One region of the Vibrio aquimaris genome, then DNA from elsewhere that is predicted to be linked to it. Evidence: riboswitches for the same ligand, from Rfam matches in the RefSeq annotation. Region 1 holds a riboswitch; the other holds the start of a gene.
What was found. Region 1 has a riboswitch for cyclic di-GMP ahead of FIV01_RS16535 (hypothetical protein). Riboswitches for the same ligand answer to the same signal wherever they lie in the genome.

Region 1 (11,716 bases):
TATCCCATCAATCGCTTTTCTATGGAAGCAAAACGCCAACTCGACGTATTGGATAAACAGCTTGCAAAGCATGATTTTATTGCTGGCGATAGCTACAGCATAGCCGACATAGCAATTTGGCCTTGGTACGGGAACCTTGTACTAGGCAAACTATACGACGCTGCTGAATTCTTGGATGTAAGTAGCTACAAACACCTTAAGGGCTGGGCTGAAAAGATTGAGAGTCGTCCTGCAGTTCAACGAGGACGTATTGTGAACCGTACTTGGGGGGAAAACTGGGAACAGATTCCAGAGCGGCACTCTGCTAAAGACATTGATAAGGTATTGAATCTGAGACCATAGTTTTTGTAAACCTGTCATATGGAATGTATGGCAGGTTGCCTTTATATCCCCAAATCCTCTTTTCCCTTAATAAATATACGTATTTATTTAGCAAACACTTCGATATACTTCATTAGATTTAAACAACGGCTCTGGACTTACGATCCAGCTCGCTAAATGGGGAAAACCATGACTAACTACGTAGTATGCGCACTGTATAAGTTTGTGCGCTTGGAAGATTTTAAAGACCTCCAAGAACCGCTAAAGCTGCTGATGGAAAAGCATAACGTCAGAGGTACCTTATTACTTGCCAACGAGGGGATTAATGGCACAGTCGCTTCAGATCGAGACGGTATTGATGCGCTTTTGGCTTGGTTTAAGCGAGACTCACGTCTGGCTGATATCGTCTACAAAGAATCTTACGACCAGCATCAGCCTTTTCATCGTACCAAAGTCAAGTTGAAGAAAGAAATTGTCACCCTTGGTGTTGAAGGTATAGATCCTCGCCATGTAGTCGGAACTTATGTCAAACCCACTGAATGGAATAAGTTAATATCAGATCCAGAAGTCTTTGTTGTCGACACTCGTAATAACTACGAAATAGAAATTGGTACGTTTGAAAATGCGGTTAATCCTAACACCGACACGTTCCGTGAATTCCCCGATTATGTTGCGGCCAATATGGATCCATCAAAACACAAAAAAGTCGCCATGTTCTGTACAGGAGGCATTCGCTGTGAGAAATCGACGGCCTATATGAAAGAGCAAGGATTTGAAGAGGTTTATCATCTCGAAGGGGGCATTCTAAAGTACTTAGAAGAGGTCCCAGTTGAGGAAAGTATGTGGCAAGGTGATTGCTACGTTTTTGATGGCCGTGTTGCTGTCAATCATGAGTTAGAAAAAAGCGGTTACGAAATGTGTAATGCTTGTCGTCTACCCATAACTCAACATGATATGGCGTCACCATCGTATGAAAAAGGGGTAAGCTGCCCTAAATGTGTGGATATACATACAGACGAACAAAAAGCACGATTCCGTGAGCGTGAAAAACAAGTTCAGTTAGCCAATACGCGTGGTGAATCGCACGTTGGTGGGGATGCCGATCAAATCATAATGAAGCGCAGACAAGAGAAGATTGCACGCAAGGAACAACAAAGAAAAACTAAGTGATTCCTGATCTACTGCAGACAGCTTTTATACACGAAAGTAGCCTTCTTTTTGAAGGCTACTTGCCTATTTCAATTTATTACTCAAACCATCGAACTTCCATTAGTCACACAGGTTTAAGCCCTAAATTAAGGTAGTTTCTTGGGATTGAGAATATCACATTCAATAGTCGGTTTTTATAATAGTTTTTAATGGCACTGAACACCAAAAAGATTACGACTGCTTGAATTTAGTAATGAGACAACTCTGAGACTCAATGACTCCAATATTCCTATTGCCCCTTGGGCAATAACCATGAACCAATAGATACAGCCTGAACACCTGACACTCTTCCTCGAAGAAGGCATCCCTCCGCAGGCATAGAACGCCCATTTGAATCGATGTAAATTGCATTCTTTAGATGGAAGTACTGGCTGTCACAGGAATTGCTTGAATTCAAAGCCAGTTGGCAATCAAAAGCAAGATTTTCTGTACTATCATGTAGGTATTCATTAACTAGCTCAAAGTATCGGCGTTCGGATATGAGTTCTCCAGTTAAAATTTTCTCGCCCATAAATATAGTCACACCGACTGTCGAGTCATCTTTATCAGTGTGGCTTACCATGTTCTGAAACAGGGACTCATTGCGCTCTATTGTTATCATATTTATTTTTCCTAGCTGAATTAGACTCCTCCAATATAAACGTTTGATGCAGTCTTGTGGCATGAATACATGTGAAGTTTTTCTTATTGCTTCTGTGTTGACGTATCAGTCACTCTGTTGGACTAGTCCAAATCATGCCTAATTGCATCACATAATTTCATCAATTTTCATATTTTAATCCATATAAATCAGATTGTTATGTGATAAATTCAAAATTCACCCCAAAATATTCAGAGTACATACTCTATTTCGCTACGCCTTCTCTACCACCCTAATTCAGCTCAAAGAAGCTAAAAGTTTAAAAGTGGTAGGAAGTTCATAAAATACCCTATTTGATGCTTTTAGTTGCATTAGCAAACACTGGAGCTTCAGTAATAGTAAGAGCGTCAAGCTCATTGAGTTTGAACAAATGTCCGCTAAATAGAACACCCGTTTCACGAAACTCATTTAGTGTCGCTTTGTCACAGCAGCATAAAAGATGTTCGTTAGTCATCGCTAGAAGGCCCGAATAACCGTTTAGACCATTTATTAATTGATGAAACGGCACGGACTCTTTCTTCAAGATACGAGTCGTTAGGATGCACTGTTTGAATTGGTTAGTTAATGAAGTGGGTAGTGTAAGCATAGTCAGGTTCCCCTAAAGCTAATGCAATGCAGCCCACAGCTTAAGCTGTGCTGTCACTTTGCGTCCCCGCCTCACGACAGGTTTGCCCAGTTTGTCCTGTGTTAAGTATAGGCAACATCAGATATAAACGGAAAAAGAGCTGGCTTAAGCCTGTCCTCCAGTCTGAGCCTTCGCTTTTATTTCTGAGTTACTTGAGACAGAGTAACGTATGCGGTGACAGCGATACTTCACTCTGTAAGTATCGTGGAAGTCAATAGGGTTGACTTCCAAGTAAAGACAATAAAACTATATTAATCGGCTTATTGTCTCGGGTTTCTTGCTGAACAGATCTCACTTTCAAAATCACTCCGGTAAGGATTGATATCAAGACCGCCCCGCCTTGTATACCTTGCGAAAACGGTCAGTTTTTCCGGCTTGCAGCAGCGTTTAATATCAGAGTAGATGCGCTCTACACATTGTTCATGAAATTCATTGTGTTCACGGAATGATATTAAATACCGCAATAAGGCCTCATGATCGATTTTGGCTCCTGTATAACGGATATAAACACTTCCCCAATCAGGTTGGTTGGTGACCAAGCAGTTAGACTTGAGAAGGTGAGAGCACAAAGATTCTGTAACATATTGATCTTCAGTGCACCCTATCAAAGAGTCCTCATTATAATCAAATGAGTCTACTGTAATATCCAAGCCATCAATACAATGTACGTTTTTATCGACTGACGTTTGTTGAGGTTCATCAATAGCAACAAATGATACTAATACTTCAGCTCCAGCCGCTTCACTAAGGTCTTGTTTCATCTGTTGAATAACAAGATTTTGGGAATCGAATCGGGTTTGGTTATAGCTGTTTAGGTACAATTTAAAAGACTTAGACTCAATCAAGTTATCCGAGGTGTGGGGAATCACGAACTCTCCAATTGCAACCACTGGTTTCCCTTTATTATTGAGCCAAGAAATCTCAAAAGCTGTCCATAAATCGAAACCAGTATGAGTTGCTTGTATACGCTCTTTGATCTCGGCCCGCCCTCTTACTCTCGGAATTGGATCGAGCAGTTCTGGTTTATATTGAGAAACATACTCTGTCTTTTTACCTAGATTCTTATTATAGATTGCCATTGATTATGACTCCTTGACATTGATTAACCGAGAAAACAGCTTTCTGGCATAATAAATTGGCCCAACACTAACTAACGCATAAAGAACCTTAATGGATACTTGGCTAAAGAACATAACCAATAACACATCATTAGGTATCACATTATAAAAGGCAATACCAATAAACAAAGCACTATCTACTACTGAAGCGATACTCGTACTGGTAATAACTCGAATGGCTAACCAACGAGAATTTGTTATCCGCTTAATTTTGTTCAAAATGTAAGCGTTAACATTTTCAGAAATAAAGTATGAGCTAAGTGAAGCAACAAATACGGACATCATACTAGCAACCAATGTTAAGTATTGTTCATCCATCACTTTCCACGGCTCAATGCTGGGAACAAGCGTCGATAAATAAATAAATGCTAGTATGACAGCATTGACCGTTGTCGATTTAATAATCGCCCTTCTTGCTAATCTCAGGCCATAGAACTCGTTCAAAATATCAACAAAAATGAATGATATCGGATAAAGAAAAATCGCTATCGGTACAACTAAACCCGTGTTGAAAATTTCTATCGGCTTAATACCTGTAAGGTTTGATAGAGTAAAAAGCGAACAGAGACAAAGGACCAAAAATGAATAACTCATCCAGTAGTTTTCATGGCGATCTTCTAATTCGTAGGCACCTTCAAAACTCGATTTTGAGTACGCTTTCTTACACACCTCTACTAATTCATTACGATTAAGATCATCTGCAACATCGCTTTTTAATAGTTCTGCGGGCGGTATATCAACAACTTTACCCGTCCCTTTTATCATAATGCTTGCAGTCATACTAGGGGTTTCACTAAAACCGATTAACTTGTACTTATTGTTATACACAGTAGCGCTCCTCAAGAATACTGCCAAAAAAGTAATCATTGTGCTCTAATGGTTCATCAGAAGCTAATGCACATAAATAGCCATTACGAACAATCAGCTTATTCGACTGTTCAACATGACGATTTGCGCGATCAACAATAAGTAAATTTCCTCTCGTATAATAATGAGACAATGAGGTGCCGATTTGTATAGCTACAACATTCTTGCTTTGAGAGAAATGGTAAGTCAATGGATAATCAGTCACCATTTCACTAATATAGTGATCTCCTTTCAGTACAAACTCATGCTCTGTCAAAATAGGAACGGCGATAGGGTTTTTATTTCCATCGATAGACGTTAGAGGTGAGCCAATATAATGCGATTCAAGAGATTCATTCTGAATAACGTAGCAAGTAGTTCCAAAAAAATCTGCAATTTTTTCTACTGTAGCTGCTTGCACACGTTCAACTTTACCATCCAAGATTTTATATATTGTAGAGCGAGTAATGCCCGTTTTTCTACTTAATGATGCTTTAGTTTCTTTCCCTTGGTGTAATCCAAACTGAATATTATCTCTTAATATAGCCAATTGCTCACTATTGCTTTTCATATGACAACCTGATTAAAGCTTGGGAAAACATAACCCACTTTCATTTCATTTCATTTATGATATCAGGAACATATGGAAAGTAGTATTGCTATACACACATAAATACATTACACATATCAAACTATGGAACTTTCTCCCAAAAAATCATGACCAGAAAATAAGCTTTGTTTCAAAATAGCGACTTATTTTCAAGAAAAAACATAAATTATGATGAAGTTATCTTTTTTTTCCCACTGACTGTAGAAAAATAATCATATCAATTTATAGATCTCCATAATTTAGCCTGCTTGCTCAATTATCGAACACTCGCATACATAAAAATTGCATTTATAACATATTTTTACTGAACGTAAATTTCTTCAATACTTCAGGACTTTTCATTTACCAAAGCTATGTTTTACATGCTTTACTGATGCCATCTCTATGTCAAAATAATACAAAGATGCAGATTATCTCAATTACTGCAATGTCCAACTCTTTAGAGCGACATTCTCACTTTTCGCTTTCATTAGACAAGTCAATAAAAGTTGTCATGAATACTAGAAAATCTTATCAAAGGCCCGGTTCTTGGTTATCAAGGCCCTCCCCCAATAACACCTTGATCATTCAGCATGGTGCTCAATACCTTAGTGAAAAGATTTGGCACACCAAAAAAGCTCCGCGGGTTATTAAAGCTTTTGTGTGGCAATTTATCCGCCAACTATCCCCCGAGGAATGTGAAATATGGGTTAAGCACTACATGTTAAATCAAGTATTACACTCATGGCATCAAGGGCTTAATATAAATGTATCTTCATCTAGCAAAGGGACGGTGAATAAACAGTGGCTTGCTCGTTTGTTTGACTTGCCAGTCTCAAGTTTTGACCACAAAGTTGAAACACAGCTGCAAAATCAGCTTTTAAAATGCAGTGACATCAATCAGAAAATGATCTACTGCTTGAGGGACTTTGATGCTACACCTGCGATTATAGATGCCCTCTACTTTAGAACAACGCAACACCTTCCAGTTGAGATAAAGCTTATTACAGACCAACTATTACAGCGAAAATCTTACTATCTAACCGATAGCACTAGGCTATCCAGAAAAAGATGCAATGAGATAGTCCAATATTTGTTAGCCGTAAAATAAGAACAATTGATAAACCGTCATAAATCCCTCTAAGACAATTCAATCATACACTTCTTGCAACAAACAGCATGCAATGACAACTGAGATAAGAAAAATAAGAGACTTATCTCAGTTTTTATACCACCACTTTTTTATTCTTGCCACCATTGCACAACACCAATATAAGTTATTGATATAATTAATTAATCACAACTCTAACTAACCTATAGCAGGTCATTAACTGCACCAGTTGTTTACTAAGCAGATCGAATCATTCGCATCAAGTACAAAGACACAACCGCGCAGAGGAAAAGGAGAGCATAATGACATCAAGGTATCGCTGGCAGCAAGGAGACCAGATATACCAATTCCGTTCTTTAGCTGAGTTAATGGCTAAAGCCACTCCAGAACGGTCAGGCGATACTTTAGCGGGTGTGAGTGCTGACTCAGAAACGGAGCGTGTTGCTGCGCAAATGACACTAGCAGAATTACCACTCAAAGCATTTCTACAGCAAACTGTCATCCCCTATGAAGACGATGAGGTAACACGCCTCATTATTGATACTCATGATATGGAAGCTTTTGACCCCATCTCTCATTTGACAGTGGGAGATTTTCGTAACTGGTTACTAAGCGAAAAAGCCGATGGCGATACACTCTATAAAATCCGTCTCGGATTAACACCAGAAATGGTCGCTGCAGTCAGTAAAATAATGCGCAATCAAGATCTTATAGCTGTCTCTCGAAAGTGCCATGTAAAAACGGCCTTTCGCAACACGATAGGTTTGCCCGGCAAACTATCAACTCGGTTACAGCCCAACCACCCAACAGACTCTCTAGATGGTATAGCTGCTACTATTTTTGATGGCTTGATGTATGGCAATGGTGACGCGGTAATAGGCATCAATCCAGCGACAGATAATGTTCCACAGACCATCAGGTTGCTAGGGATGCTGGATGAAGTAATTCAACACTATCAAATACCGACTCAATCATGTGTGCTTACCCATGTGACGAACACTATAGAAGCGATAGAGAAAGGAGCCCCGGTTGATCTTGTATTCCAGTCTATTGGTGGAACTGAAGGCACCAATCAAGCATTTGGAATTAACCTTGACATCCTTAAGGAAGCTCATGAAGCCGCTCTTTCTCTAAACCGTGGCACAGTAGGCAGTAACTGCATGTACTTTGAAACAGGTCAAGGGACAGCTTTATCCGCTAATGCCTACTTTGGTGTGGACCAGCAAACTTGTGAAGCGAGAGCATACGCCGTTGCAAGGCATTTTGATCCGCTTTTAGTGAATACCGTTGTCGGCTTTATTGGCCCCGAATACTTATTCGATGGAAAACAAATTATACGTGCAGGTTTAGAGGATCACTTTTGTGCCAAGATGCTCGGTCTTCCGATGGGGTGCGATGTTTGCTATACCAATCATGCCTACGCTGATCAGAACGATATGGATAACCTTCTGACATTACTTGGTGTCGCGGGTTGCTCTTTTATCATGGGAATACCAGGCTCTGACGACATCATGCTTAACTACCAGACAACGTCTTTTCATGATGCATTATACGCGAGGAAAGTTCTAGGCCTCAAGCCCTCCCCTGAATTCGAGCGATGGCTCATCAAAATGCACATTTTTGATGACATAGATAACTTTGTTTTAACCCAAGGTATAGCAAAGCCTTTTTCCGCCTCAATTCCTACGTTAAGTAAGGATAAGACCAATGGCTAATAGCCCTATCCAAAAAGGTAAAGTACCACTACAAGTCACAGACAACCCTTGGCAATCATTGCGCCAATTTACTTCTGCTAGGATTGCACTGGGTCGAGCAGGAACTAGCATACCAACTCACGAAATGCTCGCATTTCAGCTTGATCACGCACGAGCAAAAGACGCAGTGCATAGGACACTGAATATAGAAGACTTGGCCCAACAACTTGGCACAAAAGAAAATATTAAGCAGTATACACCTGATTTACCCATGGTTGTAAGCAGTAAGGTTTCTAATCGATTCATGTATTTGCAGCGGCCCGACCTAGGTCGCCAACTCGATGAAGAGTCATGGGAAAAAATCCAAACCTACCACGACACAAATAAAGCTAACTACGACTTATCAATTGTAATCGCTGACGGCCTCTCATCTATCGCAATACAAAACCATGCGGCGCCTGTGATTGATCGATTAATCTCCCTTCTTTGTACAGACACTGAACACCATTGGACTATCGCACCAATAACTATTGTTAGCCAAGGCCGAGTTGCGTGTGGAGACGATGTTGGAGAGTGCTTTAAGGCAAGAATTACCTTAATTCTAATTGGTGAGCGCCCCGGTTTAACTTCTCCCGACAGCATGGGCCTTTATATTACTTGGCAACCTGTAAGAGGAAAACAAGATTCAAGCCGTAACTGTATCTCAAATATAAGGCCAGAGGGTCTCGGTTATGCAGAAGCCTGCCAGAAGGCCTATTACCTGCTAAAGGAGTCGTTCAAACGACAAGTATCGGGTGTCGATTTAAAAGACCGAAGCGTTTCTGATAAAGGTCAAGTGCTCGAAAACCATTCTTCAACCAACTTTTTAACTTCACCCAAAAAACAATGATAGAGGGAATTATCATGTCTGATGAACGTCAGAATTATCTTGCCAAGAGGCAGCTTAAACGAGGCTCTGCAGGATGGATCTTACTTGCAGGTTTAGGAGTTTCATATGTTATTTCTGGCGACTTTGCCGGTTGGAACTTTGGCATTGCACAGGCTGGCTGGGGAGGCTTCTTGATCGCTGCATTGGCTATGGCTTTGATGTATTTCACACTTGTCTTGTCCCTCGCTGAAATGTCAGCGGCAATACCAACAGCAGGTGGTGGCTATAGTTTTGCACGACAAGCCATGGGGCCACTTGGCGGGTATATAACCGGGCTCTCCGTATTAATTGAATATGCATTAGCACCAGCAGCAATAGTGATTTTTATCGGCTCCGCAGTCAACGAACTGATTGCTATCGATGGCCCCATTGTCTACGCTTGTTTCTACTCTATCTTTATTGCTATTCACCTTTCTGGTATTGGCCAAGCTCTTAAAGTCATGATGGTTATCAGCGCACTTGCTGTTATTGCAATTTTATTGACCGCAGCCGTTCTGATTGGACAATTTGACATCAACAATCTTTTTGACATTCCACCAACAACTTTTGAAGCAACACGATTATTGCCTATGGGGTGGTACGGAGTCTGGGCAGCTCTTCCATTCGCAATGTGGCTATTCTTGGCAGTTGAAGGAGTACCGCTTGCTGCCGAAGAGGCTAAGAATCCAGCAAAGGATGTTCCCAAAGGAATCATAGGCGCCATGGTGTTTTTGCTCTTCACAGCAACACTCGTTGTGTTTTTACTTGCCGGTGCAGTCGGTGCCAAAGTGATAGGTGATAGTCCAGTTCCTTTAGTCGATACGCTTAATATAAGTGGGTATTCATCTATTGCTACCCTAGTCAACTTACTCGGCCTTGCTGGACTAATCGCTTCTTTCTTCTCTATTATCTACGGTTATAGCCGCTTAGTCTTTGCCCTATCTAGAGCAGGTTACCTCCCCAAAGGCTTATCCTTGACCAATAAAAACAAAGTGCCTGCACAAGCATTAATACTGCCGGGGATTTTAGGATTTGCCGTCTCACTTTCAGGTAAAGGCGATCTTATCCTTGCGATGGCCGTAGTCGGCGCTACAGTGTCGTATGCCCTCATGTCATTAAGTCATATACTCCTGCGTTACAAGCAGCCAAATCTAGCACGTCCATATAAAACCCCAGGAGGCGTAGTGACACCAAGTATTGCTCTGTTTTTATCTTTGGTCGCAATGACGGGTGTCTATGCCTTTTCCCCGCCAGCTTTTTTCATGACACTAGGCCTATATATCATTGGCATAGCTTATTACTTGCTTTATAGCAGGCACAATCTTGTTGCTTCAACCGCAGCGGAAGAGTTTGAGATGCTCGCATTAGCAGAGCAAGAATTGGAGACTGAGTTCACTAACTAAGTACTATAAAGGCAGGAGATACGATTTCTTCTGCCTACATAACTTTAAAGTGTCCTCACAACACAAACTGTGCAGTAACTGAAACAAATGCGTGGTCACTGGCTTGATTATCTTTTTCAAAACAAGGGCTAATAAGGTGTGAATCTAGAGTTCGATATTGGATGAGATCGGCCATTGAACAGTATGAACTTGTCTGAAATTCTTGAGAAAGCAGTACGTAGTCTAGTACCTTACCAGTAGAAAAATGATAGTGTGTGGCTGGGCGAGCAGCACTAGAAAGGTCAGGGTTGATAATGTCCCAACTGTCTCGCAATATTAAATGATGGCTTTCATGTTCTGTTGGTTTAGTCAGTAAACCCACCACCTCACTATTTATGGACTGATTGAGATCTCCCATAAGCACTGTTGGCATAGGCTTTTTACTATAGGCCAGTTCCATAGCAATTCTAATCATCAAAGCCTCCCAACCGCGCTGTTGACTCGACAGCCATTGCCCCAAAACAGCATGAGTTTTTGCGTCTGGTTTTGCCTGTGTTTCTCGCTGTGATTTTAAGTGACAAACGTACACCGCTACCTCTCCAATGCTTGGAACATCAATAACTGCGCAAACTGGCTGGCGGCTAAATGCCAAATCTTGAATACCATACCCTTCAAGCAGGCTACGTGGCACAGTCACAGCATGATAGTGTGTAATTGGGTATTTTGAAGCCAAAGCAACAACTGGATGACTATAGATGTATTCGCTTTCAACGTGCGCCTTATCAACACTCACAAAGTGGTTAAACCCCAGCTTAAACAACATGTCTCTGACACAATCTATACTAAACACTTCTTGAACGGCGATGATATCAGCATCTAAGGCTTTGATGGACTCCATTGTCCAGTGGCATTTGTTTTCCCACTCTTGCGCTGTATAAATGTTCTCAAAATCATAAAACGCACCAGGGGGCTCAATAAAATTATAAAGATTTGCTGTCGCAAATGTCAGTTTTTTATTCGTAGGCAAAGTCTTACCTCAATCATTTACTAATACTCATACAAATCTTTGCTTAATAAGCGAGCTTCTATCACATTAATTCACTACTCTAAGCTATCTTATAGTTTAACCTATTCATAGCTAATCTAACCGATTGCCATTGATAGTATTCCTAAGCGGTTAATCCCCCCCGCTTACCATAAATCATGACAAAAATTCGATTTTTCAATGACTCGAAACAAACCTAGATACCAATAATAACGTCTATAACTAGCGC
Region 2 (11,716 bases), on a different replicon from region 1:
GAATCTAATTTGGCGTTAGTTCAAACAGTTACGCCTAGTAATGTCGACGACTGGATAATGCATAAGTTATCAAACTATGAGTGTGCCGAGCCACTTGCTAAAGACATTGCGTTAATCGTTGATATGTTCTGTTGTTTGTTTGATTTGGGTGCGGCAGGGCTAAGACTCACCAGTATAAATGAACCTATGTGTCCAAAATTTCACGTTGATCATATCCCTTGCCGTTTAGTTTCAACTTATACCGGTACTGCCACAGAATGGCATGGAAACGATGGTTTGGACCGCAGCAAATTGGGTGCCGGTAGCTTGGGGAAACCCGATCACTTGTCTGGTTTATATAGTGAACAGTCGGCAATAAACAGATTGTCTACTGGAGATGTGGCTTTGTTGAAGGGAAGTGGCTGGGAGGGGAATGAAAGTCGCGGGTTGGTACATCGTTCACCTCAGAACCTCAATCAAGAACCTAGACTCCTACTGACATTAGATATGGTTTAATCAGATAGTGACTATCTTTTAGCAAATTATCTTATAAAGCCCTTCATTATACACTATCAAAAGACTTCAACTTTTTGAGGTGAGCTTAGATAACTCTGGAAAGGTTTTATGTCAAAAAAGAAATACAATGAATAAATTCTTTCATGTTTGAAAATTATTTTTTTTCAACCTGAATTAAATTAATAAAGGTTCATGAACACAGTTTTATTTTTATTGTGTCTATATAATCCTCTGATAGGATTTAACTATGGATATGATAATGGAAGTCAACTCAAGTTTTTCACCCTCTGCTAGTGCCAGAGTTAATCGCTCAGAAAAAAGTTCGTATCAGCCGTCTTTTAATATCAAAAGAGTTTTTAACTGCTGTTTGCCTGAGCAAGAATTAAATTCAAATGAAGAACACTTAAACAACTTAGAATATGGTGTTTTTGATAAGCCTAAGGCCGCTCATACTATCCAAGTTTTTACTCATAATAATGCGAACCAAACAATGAGTAGCGAAATGTGTGAATCGATTCTTACTAGTACATCAGATATTGTTTTTATATCTACAGAAGAAATGAAGAACCTCTCAGGAGTAATGAGAGAGACTATTAATGGCTCTAAGTATGTGATTGTCTATAATAGCGCCCAAAAAATGCTGACAGTCACCAAACCTAAAGAACTGTTTTCCTTGTTCACCAATCCAGCGTCAACCGCTCAGATTACACTGGTTAAAAAAGGGATAGCTGCACCCATTATAATTGATAAGTTCACTTATAGAGACGTGCTTAATAATCCAAATAAAGGTGGAACTATCACTATACAAAGCATTGACAGCATGAAATTTGCCATGGTAAATATTCACCTTGATTCAAGAGATCAAGATGAAAGAAAAAAAGAAATAAATGATTTGTTATGCAAAATTAATAACAAACATGCTGATATAGATAATATTATTATCGCTGGTGATTTTAATACTCGAAATAGAAAAGTTGATGGGCGAATAGTTAGAGCATTACAAGATAAAGAAAGCTTTAGATCTGAGCTGGGAGTTCCCCTTCAATATGAAATCACCTTGCCAATGATATCCCCACAGGAGAATACATATAAGTGGGAAGCAGGCTTAAATGCTGAAGCCAAGCAAGGTTCCAAAAGACAGAAAAATGGTGAAATGCAAACCGGGTACCTTGATGGCGTTGTCATTCTTACGCCAAAAGGCAAGATTAAAGATGAGACACTAAAGAGAAGTATAATCGTACCTGAGGGTAACTCGATTGTTGGGCCATCATTTGGCAGTGACCATCGCTCAGTTAGTGCGAAGTTCGCAATAGAGAAGATAGGTGCGTCCTAATAGATTGAAGCGAAAACGTATAAAGCGCCTTGAGGGCGCTTTATTCTTAGAGATCAGATTCGTCTCTATTGATCTCGCTACATTTCCAACACAGCCCAAATTGCTGCTCATTGAGCTCTCCACATTGGGTGCACTGCCATTTTAAATCTGGTGGTGTTTTTTGTTCATACTCTTCTATTATTGACAGCGCTTGTTCATGTTGACTGATATCCAAAAGCCATACACAGGGTGAGGTACTATCATCGAAAGGAAGTTCTCCTTGTAGCCCTACGATTCCATCTCCTCTGACTTGGCAATGTATTCGCTGTGATTTTAGAAGTTCACAGACTATATGAACTTCTATTACATTAGCGGTTGAGAAAATTTTCAAAATTAACTCTCATTTTGAGTTTGTGTGGCTCCTTTGAATTTTCCCATCACCCATTTAGTGACTACTGGGAATAGCCCAAGTAAAGCAAATGATAGTAATACAGGAGCAGATACGATACCCGATAGGCTTTCTATTTGTGCTAATTGTGTGCCTGCGTTGAGATAAACCGCTGTACCCGGTAGCATTCCCAATTGGCTTACTAGGTAAAAACGAGCAGTAGATATTGGTGTTAGCCCCATTAAAAGGTTTATTAGGAAGAAAGGAAACACAGGTATTAGGCGAAGCGAAAATAAATAGAATGCCCCATCTCTGGCCACTCCGTCATTGATTGCTTTTAATTTGTCGCCAAACTTGGTTTGCACCCAATCTCGAAGTAAAAAACGACTGCTGAGAAAGGCGAGAGTCGCACCTATGGTGCTTGCAAAAGAGACAAGTAAAAGACTGGCCCAAAAGCCGAATAAAGCCGCACCTAGAAGCGTCACCACGGCAGCGCCTGGAATGGAGAAAGCAGTAATGGCGACATAAGCTAGAAAATAACTTATAGCGGCTAGTGCAAAGTTGTTATTTATAAACTCAGATAGCGAGGCTTGTTGAGCTTTAGCATTTTCTAAAGTGAGATATTGACCAAAGTTAATGCCAAGAAACACAATCAATCCGACGAGCAGAATTCCTAACACGAGCTTTTTATTCATAGAGACTTCCTAAATATGAGTAAAGGGATATGAAAATAAGAACAGTTGAAGAGAAGTAAAATTTCAAACAGAAAAAAAAAGCCAACCTAGCTGGCTGACTTAGTTTCAAAGTATGTTGTGATTAGCTATTAAGAAGGCTTTCTAACTCCGCTCTGCGAGTAGTAGGAATCACTGACCAATGTTTACCTTTTATAGCGCCTTCTAAAGCCCAGAGCAACTCAATTGACACCTCCGCAGAGTGTGTTGCTTGAATCGCCTTAAACGCCTTTACTGACCCTATTTGTTCTAAATTCTCGACGCTATCGATTCCGGCTTTCTTTAACATACGTTCTGTTGCCAGTCGAAGGTTAGGTAAATCTTTAAGTCGAGTCGGCCTAGCTTTAGCTTGTGTCGTCTTTTCTTTCTTGGCTACTTCCAGAGAGCGATAGGCTAAAGAAAGCGCTCGCTCTTCACAAGATGCAATATTATCAGTTAACGCAAAGTATTTTGTAACGACGGGGAACCCACGTTTTTTATATACGTACGGTGTTAAACCCTCAGTTTTAAATTGATTGGCGAGTTTGTCATCGGCGCGGATGTGCAGCTTATCGTTAACGACTAATGCGAACATTATGTCGTCTGCGAAGATGCCGAATCCGCCGAACATTGAGCGCGATTTTATCTGACCAAGCTGATCAAAAAGTCGCATCGATTCTTTAAGTATTGGTTTATCCATGCTGTTTTATCTCGGTGTATATTTTATTATACGCCACCAAAGTCAGGTCCGAGAGATTAGCAAAATAATGCAGGTAAAATGTTGATAAAGAAGTCATACATTTTTTAGAACAAACACATATGGCTACCGAAACATCAAATCACCAGTCCATGTATTGTTTTAAACGGTATGATAGCTTGCATTATTGCCCATCGGCAACTCCGCTACCTTTCAGTTCCCTGAGTCAGGCCGGAAGCTTTGCGTCCCACTCTTTCGAGATGGTTTGCCCTGTTCGTGGCATTAGTCGAACAATTTAAGAATAAATAAGATTTGAGGTAAGTATCACATCATGATTGTATAAGTGTGATGCCGATCCAGATATTTTGTGTCAAAATGATAGATTCGGCTAATAGTTTAACTTATCAGCCGATTTGTATTCATTCACTTAGATTGTAAACCGTATCACGAACCACAATCTCTGGGTGCATTTCGAAAACACGCTTTTCATGCTCTTTATCTTTGATACGTTCCAAAAGGATTTCAAACGCATTTTTACCTACGCGACGTTTAGGTTGATGCACAGTAGTAAGTGGTGGAGAGAAGTATTCAGCGAGCTCTATATTGTCATAGCCAATAACTGAAATCTGTTCAGGTATTTGAATTCCTTTTTGCTGCAGCCTGCTCATTAGACCAAGAGCCATAGTATCATTGAAACAAAAGACAGCCGTTGGTTTGTTATCCATTGCGACAATTTGATCTGCGGCTAGCACAGCAGTGTCGCATTCGAAGTTGCCTTCGAGAATCCAGTCTTCGTTAATTTTTATGTTAGCTTCACTCATTGCTCTGCGAAACCCTTGGATACGTTCTTGGCACGCTGCTTTCTCAAAGTGTCCACTAAGACATGCGATATCTTTATGACCGTGATCGATCAGGAATTTTGTTGCTAGATAGCCGCCTTCTTCGGAGTTATCGATTATTTTATCGGCTTGAGAGCTTTCTGGGCCCCAGTCCATGATGACTTTAGGGATATCCTTCTGGCGGTCAAGCATATCACTAAGCTCTTCGGTTAGGTCGGAACACATTACCAGAATGCCATCAACACGTTTTTCGGCTAGCATACGTATATAATCGCGTTGTTTCTCATATATGCCACCAGTGTTACACAGTATGAGAGTATAGCCTTGGCGGTAACAATAGCTCTCTACACCATCGATGACTTCAGAAAAGAAAAGATTAGTAGATTGAGTGACAAGCATACCTATAGTACGGGTACTGTTGCACTTTAGGCTTCTCGCTACAGCGCTTGGAGCGTAGTTTAATTCAGTCACTGCCTCCATCACTTTTTCTTGTGTCGCTTCTGCAACAAAGCGCGTTTTATTTATTACATGAGAAACTGTCGTTGTAGACACGCCGGCTAAGCGTGCTACGTCTTTGATAGTGGCCATAAGGTTCTGTCCTGTCGATGACTGCCGTGAACTTGCATCAAAAATTTGTGTAAGTGGGCAGTAAGTATCAGAAACACAAAAACCGCCCTATTTAGCGGTTTATATCTAGTTCTGTCAGTTTTTATCGTTTTCGTTCTCGATTTTATATCGCAAACACTGTAAGGGCAAACAAAAACCTAAATCCTAGTAGGCTTTCCATCACATATTTGTGTCTAATTACTCACCTTTTAGATATGAGTAATCCTGTTTGATAAACGCAAGTGTGACTTCTGTCACTGATGCATAAAAGCCGAAGTTATCCAGTTTCAGACACTTATTTACAAATGAGGGGATCCAAGAGAGAAGGTGGGTTTCAATAAATTGTGCTTGTTTCTGCATCGAAGTTTCCATCGCCTCCGGTTGCATTAGCTTGTTGGAGCAAATGATTAGATGACCGAGAAAGTCTAATTCTACAGCAATGTGATCAGCCGGCTCATTAAGGTTTTTATTCACCTCTATTTGATATTGGTACATTAAGTTTTCCATTTCTGTGGCAGGTACGTCATTGAGCAGTCCTGAATCGCCAATATAGATAGAAGCGTAGGGTAGGGCAGAATCTTTATCGGATTTAAGAAACAGATTACAAAAGTCAGCCGCTAGTTCGAGTTGGGCATTGTTTCTGTCGAGCATACGATTAAGCGCATTTATTAGTTTGTCTGTACATGGCCTTAATTGCTCATTCTGCCCAAGTGCTGTTAGGAAGGAGCGAATTTGGGGCGAATGGTACTCTTCAAGTATCTCAGCAGAAAGTTCTTTGGCGAATAAACTTGATAACCACCAATAGATTTCGGCGCGCTTCTCATTTAAGGATTTGAGGTCGTCCATTAGATAATATTCTCCACACTTATGTAAGCTATCTGGGATAAAACTTGTGTTATCCATAAAATATCAGTTCGGTGTAGTTTAGGTTGTTTCAAATCAAAAAAAGAGTGCGTATGCACTTATAACCGACACAAATACTAGAATTATGACAGCTTATGAATAGAATACGAGTCAATAGGTTAGGTGTATGTAGTGGTGGAGATGGGTTATCACGTATTAATTGTCGAAGATGACGCAGTGACTCGAAGTAAATTGGTTGGCTATTTTCAGCATGAGGGTTATCAAGTATTTGAAGCTGAAAATGGTGAAGAAATGCGCGAATTAATCAAAAGTTGCAGTATTGACTTGGTGCTACTGGATATTAATCTGCCAGGTGAAGATGGACTTTTGTTGACTCGTGAACTTAGAAGCCAGTCAGATATAGGGATCATTTTAGTGACTGGGCGTACTGGTCACATAGATAAGATCGTTGGCCTGGAAATGGGAGCTGATGACTATGTGACCAAACCCTTTGAATTGAGAGAGTTAGTGGTTCGAGTCAAAAATTTACTCTGGCGCATAGGCTCTGTTCGCCAAGCAAAATCGGCTGCAAGCGCTCATAAGTTAGTTCGCTTTGCGCACTGGACATTCGATATACCAAGGCGCTCTCTAACAAAAGAAGGTAAGCCTGTGAAACTGACTAAGGCAGAGTATGAGCTGTTGGTGGCGCTATCTTCTTATCCCAATCAGGTACTAAGTCGTGAGAGAATTCTTAATATGATCAGCCACAGAGTTGAAGCACCTAATGACCGTACGATAGACGTTCTCATTAGACGGATGAGAGCCAAAATGGAGTGTGATCCTAAAAACCCTCAGCTATTTGTTACAGTGCATGGCGAAGGTTATATGTTCGCAGGAGAATAAAATAAAGAGTATACCGAGACATGCTCGGTATACATAGAATGTTAGGCGTCGCCATCAGGTACAGGGTTATCAGAGGCTATTCCTGCCTTGTGATCATTGTTTGAAGCCCAGTTGCGCAGAGTTTGCCATATCAATCCAAGCGTTTCATGCCAGTAAATTTCAGTTTGTTCGAGGTACACTGCTTTGGGCGAATATTTGTCCCAGACTTGTTCTACATTGCGTTGAGCTAGATAGTTAGTTGGTGCTGGATAGGGCTTTAATCCTGCAGAGTAAAACTCATTTAGTGCTCTTTTCATATGACTCGCTGATGTCACAACAACGAGCTTTTTACGTTTGACAAATGCTGCAGCTTGCCGAGCCTCTTCCCAAGTATCTCTCGCAGTTTCCAACAGAATAATATCGGATTTGGCAACGCCTAAGGCTAGCGCTACTTTTGCCATCATCCTAGCGTTGCTGACATCAGATCCCCCAGCATACCCAGATAAAATTAATTTTGAACCGGGATACATTCTCATCACTCTTATCCCTTCGGAAAGTCGCATTAGGCCGGTTCGGCTGAGTTCGGAAGTCGGGGGAATCTTATCGTCTACCACATGCCCACTACCAAGAACCATAACGTAATCTATGGTGCCATCTACTGGAAAGAATGCGGTGTATTGACGTTCGAGAGGGAGAAGAAGCCTTGATGCAATAGGCTGAAAAGAGATCAGAAAAATACCGATAAAGGAAAAGAGAACGACAAAACACCCCGTTTTTTGCTTTCGAGTAAACATAATGAGTGTTAGGCCGATAATCCCGATCATCAGCATGAGTGGTAAAGGCATTAACAGTGATGACACCACTTTTTTAAGCTCAAACATACTTAAATAGTCCGAAAAAACACCAATTGGTTTCAATTTAAGAGAATCTTTCTTTATATCTGCTTTCTATGTGACAAAATAGCAGAATGACAAGACATAATAACTTAACCTACCGTGACTGAAGATCGCAATTTCGACGACATCGCGCACAAGTTTGCAAAAAATATCTACGGGTCCGATAAAGGTGAAATACGCCAAGTGATTGTTTGGGAAGAACTTGAACAATTACTTTCCGCCATTAATGGTAGCAGGAAAAGTCTCTCTGTGCTCGATGCTGGTGGAGGATTAGCGCAAATTTCTCAAAAGCTAGCTAAACTCGGACATCGAATTACTTTGTGTGATATATCTTCGGAAATGTTGCAATTAGCTCGTCAAGAGATTGAAAAAAAAGGATTGCTTAAGCAGTATCGTTTGGTTCATTCCCCCGTGCAGAGCATAGGAAAGCATCTCCAAGAATCTGTTGATGTATTGATGTTCCATGCTGTGATGGAATGGTTAGTCGATCCACAAGCAGCTCTACAATACTTGCTGAATAAAGTAAAACCTGGTGGAGCTGCATCCATCATGTTCTATAACCATCACGGGTTGGTTTATAAGAATGTTGTGTGCGGCAATATCCCACATATATTGGATGGTATGCCGCATAGAAAGAGGTTTAAATTGCAGCCACAGAGAGGACTCAAACCAGAGGAAGTGTATCGATGGATAGAGGCGTCTGGTTTTGAGATTTGTGGTAAAGCCGGTATCCGATGTTTTAGTGATTATATTGGAAATAGGGAATACATGGGTGATTTCCAACCGCAAGACGTAGTGGCGCTTGAAAGAAAGTTATGTCGTCAGGAACCTTATCTATCAATGGGTCGCTACATACACGTATGGGCAAAAAAGAACAGGAATGATAATGGGTGAGATACTTGCCAATACTGCTGCTGAACAGCCAATTGATGAACTGGTCGGGTGGGTAAAGCAGCACGACTTTTCATTAAACTTGACGACCGAGCGTTTAGCTTTCCTGATTGCAATCGCTGTGTTAAGTAATGAAAGATTTGACGAAGAGTTGGGTGAAGGCGAATTGCATGATGCTTTTGCCATTGTCACTCGTTTGTTTGAATCCACAGGTGAGGCGACAGCATTTAGAGCCAACAATGCGATTAATGACATGGTAAAGCAGAGGTTAATAAGTCGTTTTACTAGTGAAATTAACGATGGTGCAAGTATTTATCGACTCTCACCGTTGGCGGTTGGAGTGACAGACTACTATCTTCGCTATCGAGAGTTTTCTAAGTTGCGGCTTTCAATCCAGCTATCCATGGTTGCTGATGAAATGTCAAAGGCGATTGAAGCAGCACAGAAGGGTGGAACGCCTGCTCATTGGAAGAAGAATGTATTTGGTGTCTTGAAATACTCCGTCGGTGAAATTTTTGATCAAATTGATCTTAACCAGCGAGTGATGGATGAGCAGCAGCAGGCAGTCAAAATTCAAATTGCTGAGCTGCTTAATAAAGATTGGCGCGAAGCCATCAATAATTGCGAAGCTTTACTTTCTGAAACTTCAAATACTCTGCGCGAGCTCCAAGACACGCTGCAAGCGGCCAGTGATGAATTGCAAACTCAGATCTTAGACATTCAAGAGATTGTTTATGGGCAAGAATCGTTGCAGTTTATCGAAGAGGCGTTATTTGGATTACAAATGAAACTGGACCGAATAACCAGTTGGGGGCAGCAGGCGATTGACTTATGGATCGGCTACGATAGGCACGTGCACAAGTTTATCAGGACTGCGATTGATATGGATAAAAATCGTGCCTTCAGCACGCGTTTGCGTCAGTCAGTCAAAGACTATGATGAATCTCCTTGGTTTCTTACTTACGCCGATGCAGAAAGGTTGGTTGACCTTAGGGACGAAGCCCTAGTGTTGAGAGATGATGAAGTTACAGGTCAAGTGCCTTTGGAAGTGGAATATGAAGAATATCAAAAGGTAAATAATGATCTGTCTGAACGCATCAGTAGCATGCTAAAAGTCCACAAAGAGCAGGGAACACCAATCCACTTAGGTGTCGTATTGAAAGATTATCTAGCCCAACACCCCAGAACCCACCATTTTGATTTAGCACGTATTGTCATTGACCAAGCAGTACGCCTCGGCTATTCCGAGTCCGATTATCAGGCGATCCAGCCTGATTGGCACGCGATCAACCAATACGGTGCAAAGGTACAAGCAAATGTCATCGACAGATACTAATGATTACATGCCAGAGAAACTGGCCAAAGCGATTACAAATCCCTTATTTCCAATGCTAGACAGCTTATTGCGTTCTGGCAGACACATATCAACCGATGACCTCGACAATCACGCCTTGTTGTCTGACTTTGAAGTTGAATTATCTTCGTTCTACCAGCGCTACAACACTGAGCTTATCAAAGCACCTGAAGGTTTTTTCTATCTTCGTCCTCGCTCGACTTCTCTTATCAATCGAAGCGTTTTGTCTGAGTTAGACATGTTGGTTGGTAAGGTGTTGTGTTTCTTATACCTAAGCCCAGAGCGATTGGCTCATGAGGGTATTTTTACTAACCAAGAGCTTTATGAAGAGTTGTTAGCCCTATCTGATGAGAAGAAACTCATGAAGCTAGTGACCAACAGAGCGACAGGCTCAGACTTGGATAAAGAGAAGCTTTTTGACAAGGTACGAACGTCTCTTCGTCGCCTAAGACGCCTTGGCATGATCATCAATATCGGTGAAACGGGCAAATTTAGTATTAGTGAATCTGTTTTTCGCTTTGGCGCTGATGTCCGTGTCGGTGATGATATTCGCGAAGCTCAACTGCGTTTGATTCGAGATGGTGAAGCCGTGGTCCATACCAAAGAACCAAGTCAAGTGAGTCTATTGACAGAAAAAAATGAAGAGTCTTATCAGTCAGACAATGTAGAAGAAGGTGACGCATGATTGAAAGAGGTAAATATCAATCCCTGACCATGGTCAATTGGAACGGCTTTTTTGCCAGAACATTTGATATCGACGGTTTGGTAACCACTTTGTCAGGTGGTAATGGTGCGGGTAAATCAACCACAATGGCTGCTTTTATTACCGCGCTTATTCCGGATCAAACCTTACTGCATTTTCGCAACACAACAGAAGCAGGCAGTAGTCAATCTTCTCGAGATAAGGGGTTGTATGGCAAATTGCAGCCTGGCGCCTGCTACGCTGCTTTGGATGTGGTTAACTCACGTAATCAACGTTTGCTTTTTGCTGTTAAGTTGCAGCAAGTAGCTGGCCGAGATAAGAAAGTTGATATCAAACCCTTTGTGATTCAAGGGTTGCCAAGTCACGTCAAGCCAACCGATATCTTGATTGAAAGTGTTTCCGATACCCAAGCTCGGGTGCGTCAAATTAATGAGATCAAGCAATGTATCGCTGACTATGAGGGGGTGCAGCTTAAAGTATTTAACTCGATTGTTGACTATCACGGTCAGATGTTCGAGTTTGGCGTTATCCCTAAAAAATTGCGTAACTCCAGCGATCGTTCGAAATTTTATCGACTGATTGAAGCGTCACTCTATGGTGGTATTTCTAGCGCAATTACACGCTCGCTGCGTGACTACTTGTTACCTCAAAATGGCGGGGTTAAGAAAGCCTTTCAAGATATGGAGTCGGCACTGCGAGAAAATCGCATGACACTTGAGGCTATCAAAACAACGCAAGCTGACCGCGATTTATTTAAACACCTCATTACTGAGTCGACTAACTATGTTGCTGCTGACTATATGCGCCATGCTAATGAACGTCGCAGCAAATTAGAGCAAACTCTCTCATTTCGTGCCGAGCTGTACGGCTCTCGAGAAACTTTGGTTGAGCAAAACAATTTACTCAACCGAGTTCAACAAGAGCTTGAGCTTTTAATTGAGACCGAATCGGGCTTAGAGCAAGATTATCAGGCGGCCTCTGATCATCTGCAATTGGTACAAAATGCTCTTCGTCAGCAAGAAAAAATTGAACGCTATCAAGAGGATTTGCTAGAGCTCAGTGAGCGCCTTGAAGAACAGATGATGGTGGTGGAAGAAGCC

Region 2: another riboswitch for cyclic di-GMP. It lies ahead of FIV01_RS05415 (TfoX/Sxy family DNA transformation protein); the one in region 1 lies ahead of FIV01_RS16535 (hypothetical protein).

Annotation. Positions count from the first base shown of each region.
Region 1 is NZ_CP045351.1:474,411-486,126, forward strand. It holds gene yghU (glutathione-dependent disulfide-bond oxidoreductase) at 1-342, shown strand, start outside; gene trhO (oxygen-dependent tRNA uridine(34) hydroxylase TrhO) at 511-1,491, shown strand; gene FIV01_RS16530 (hypothetical protein) at 1,760-2,131, opposite strand; gene FIV01_RS16535 (hypothetical protein) at 2,460-2,756, opposite strand; cyclic di-GMP riboswitch class I at 2,776-2,853, opposite strand; gene queF (NADPH-dependent 7-cyano-7-deazaguanine reductase QueF) at 3,056-3,874, opposite strand; gene FIV01_RS16545 (queuosine precursor transporter) at 3,878-4,741, opposite strand; gene FIV01_RS16550 (helix-turn-helix domain-containing protein) at 4,734-5,330, opposite strand; gene FIV01_RS16555 (hypothetical protein) at 5,863-6,459, shown strand; gene FIV01_RS16560 (ethanolamine ammonia-lyase subunit EutB) at 6,762-8,174, shown strand; gene eutC (ethanolamine ammonia-lyase subunit EutC) at 8,167-9,042, shown strand; gene eat (ethanolamine permease) at 9,057-10,463, shown strand; gene FIV01_RS16575 (endonuclease/exonuclease/phosphatase family protein) at 10,519-11,469, opposite strand.
Region 2 is NZ_CP045350.1:1,137,257-1,148,972, forward strand. It holds gene FIV01_RS05395 (DUF1826 domain-containing protein) at 1-495, shown strand, start outside; gene FIV01_RS05400 (endonuclease/exonuclease/phosphatase family protein) at 743-1,828, shown strand; gene FIV01_RS05405 (putative signal transducing protein) at 1,875-2,198, opposite strand; gene FIV01_RS05410 (TVP38/TMEM64 family protein) at 2,201-2,890, opposite strand; gene FIV01_RS05415 (TfoX/Sxy family DNA transformation protein) at 3,012-3,605, opposite strand; cyclic di-GMP riboswitch class I at 3,796-3,882, opposite strand; gene purR (HTH-type transcriptional repressor PurR) at 4,022-5,029, opposite strand; gene torD (molecular chaperone TorD) at 5,246-5,893, opposite strand; gene torR (two-component system response regulator TorR) at 6,092-6,793, shown strand; gene elyC (envelope biogenesis factor ElyC) at 6,835-7,653, opposite strand; gene cmoM (tRNA uridine 5-oxyacetic acid(34) methyltransferase CmoM) at 7,768-8,562, shown strand; gene mukF (chromosome partition protein MukF) at 8,555-9,895, shown strand; gene mukE (chromosome partition protein MukE) at 9,876-10,598, shown strand; gene mukB (chromosome partition protein MukB) at 10,595-11,716, shown strand, end outside.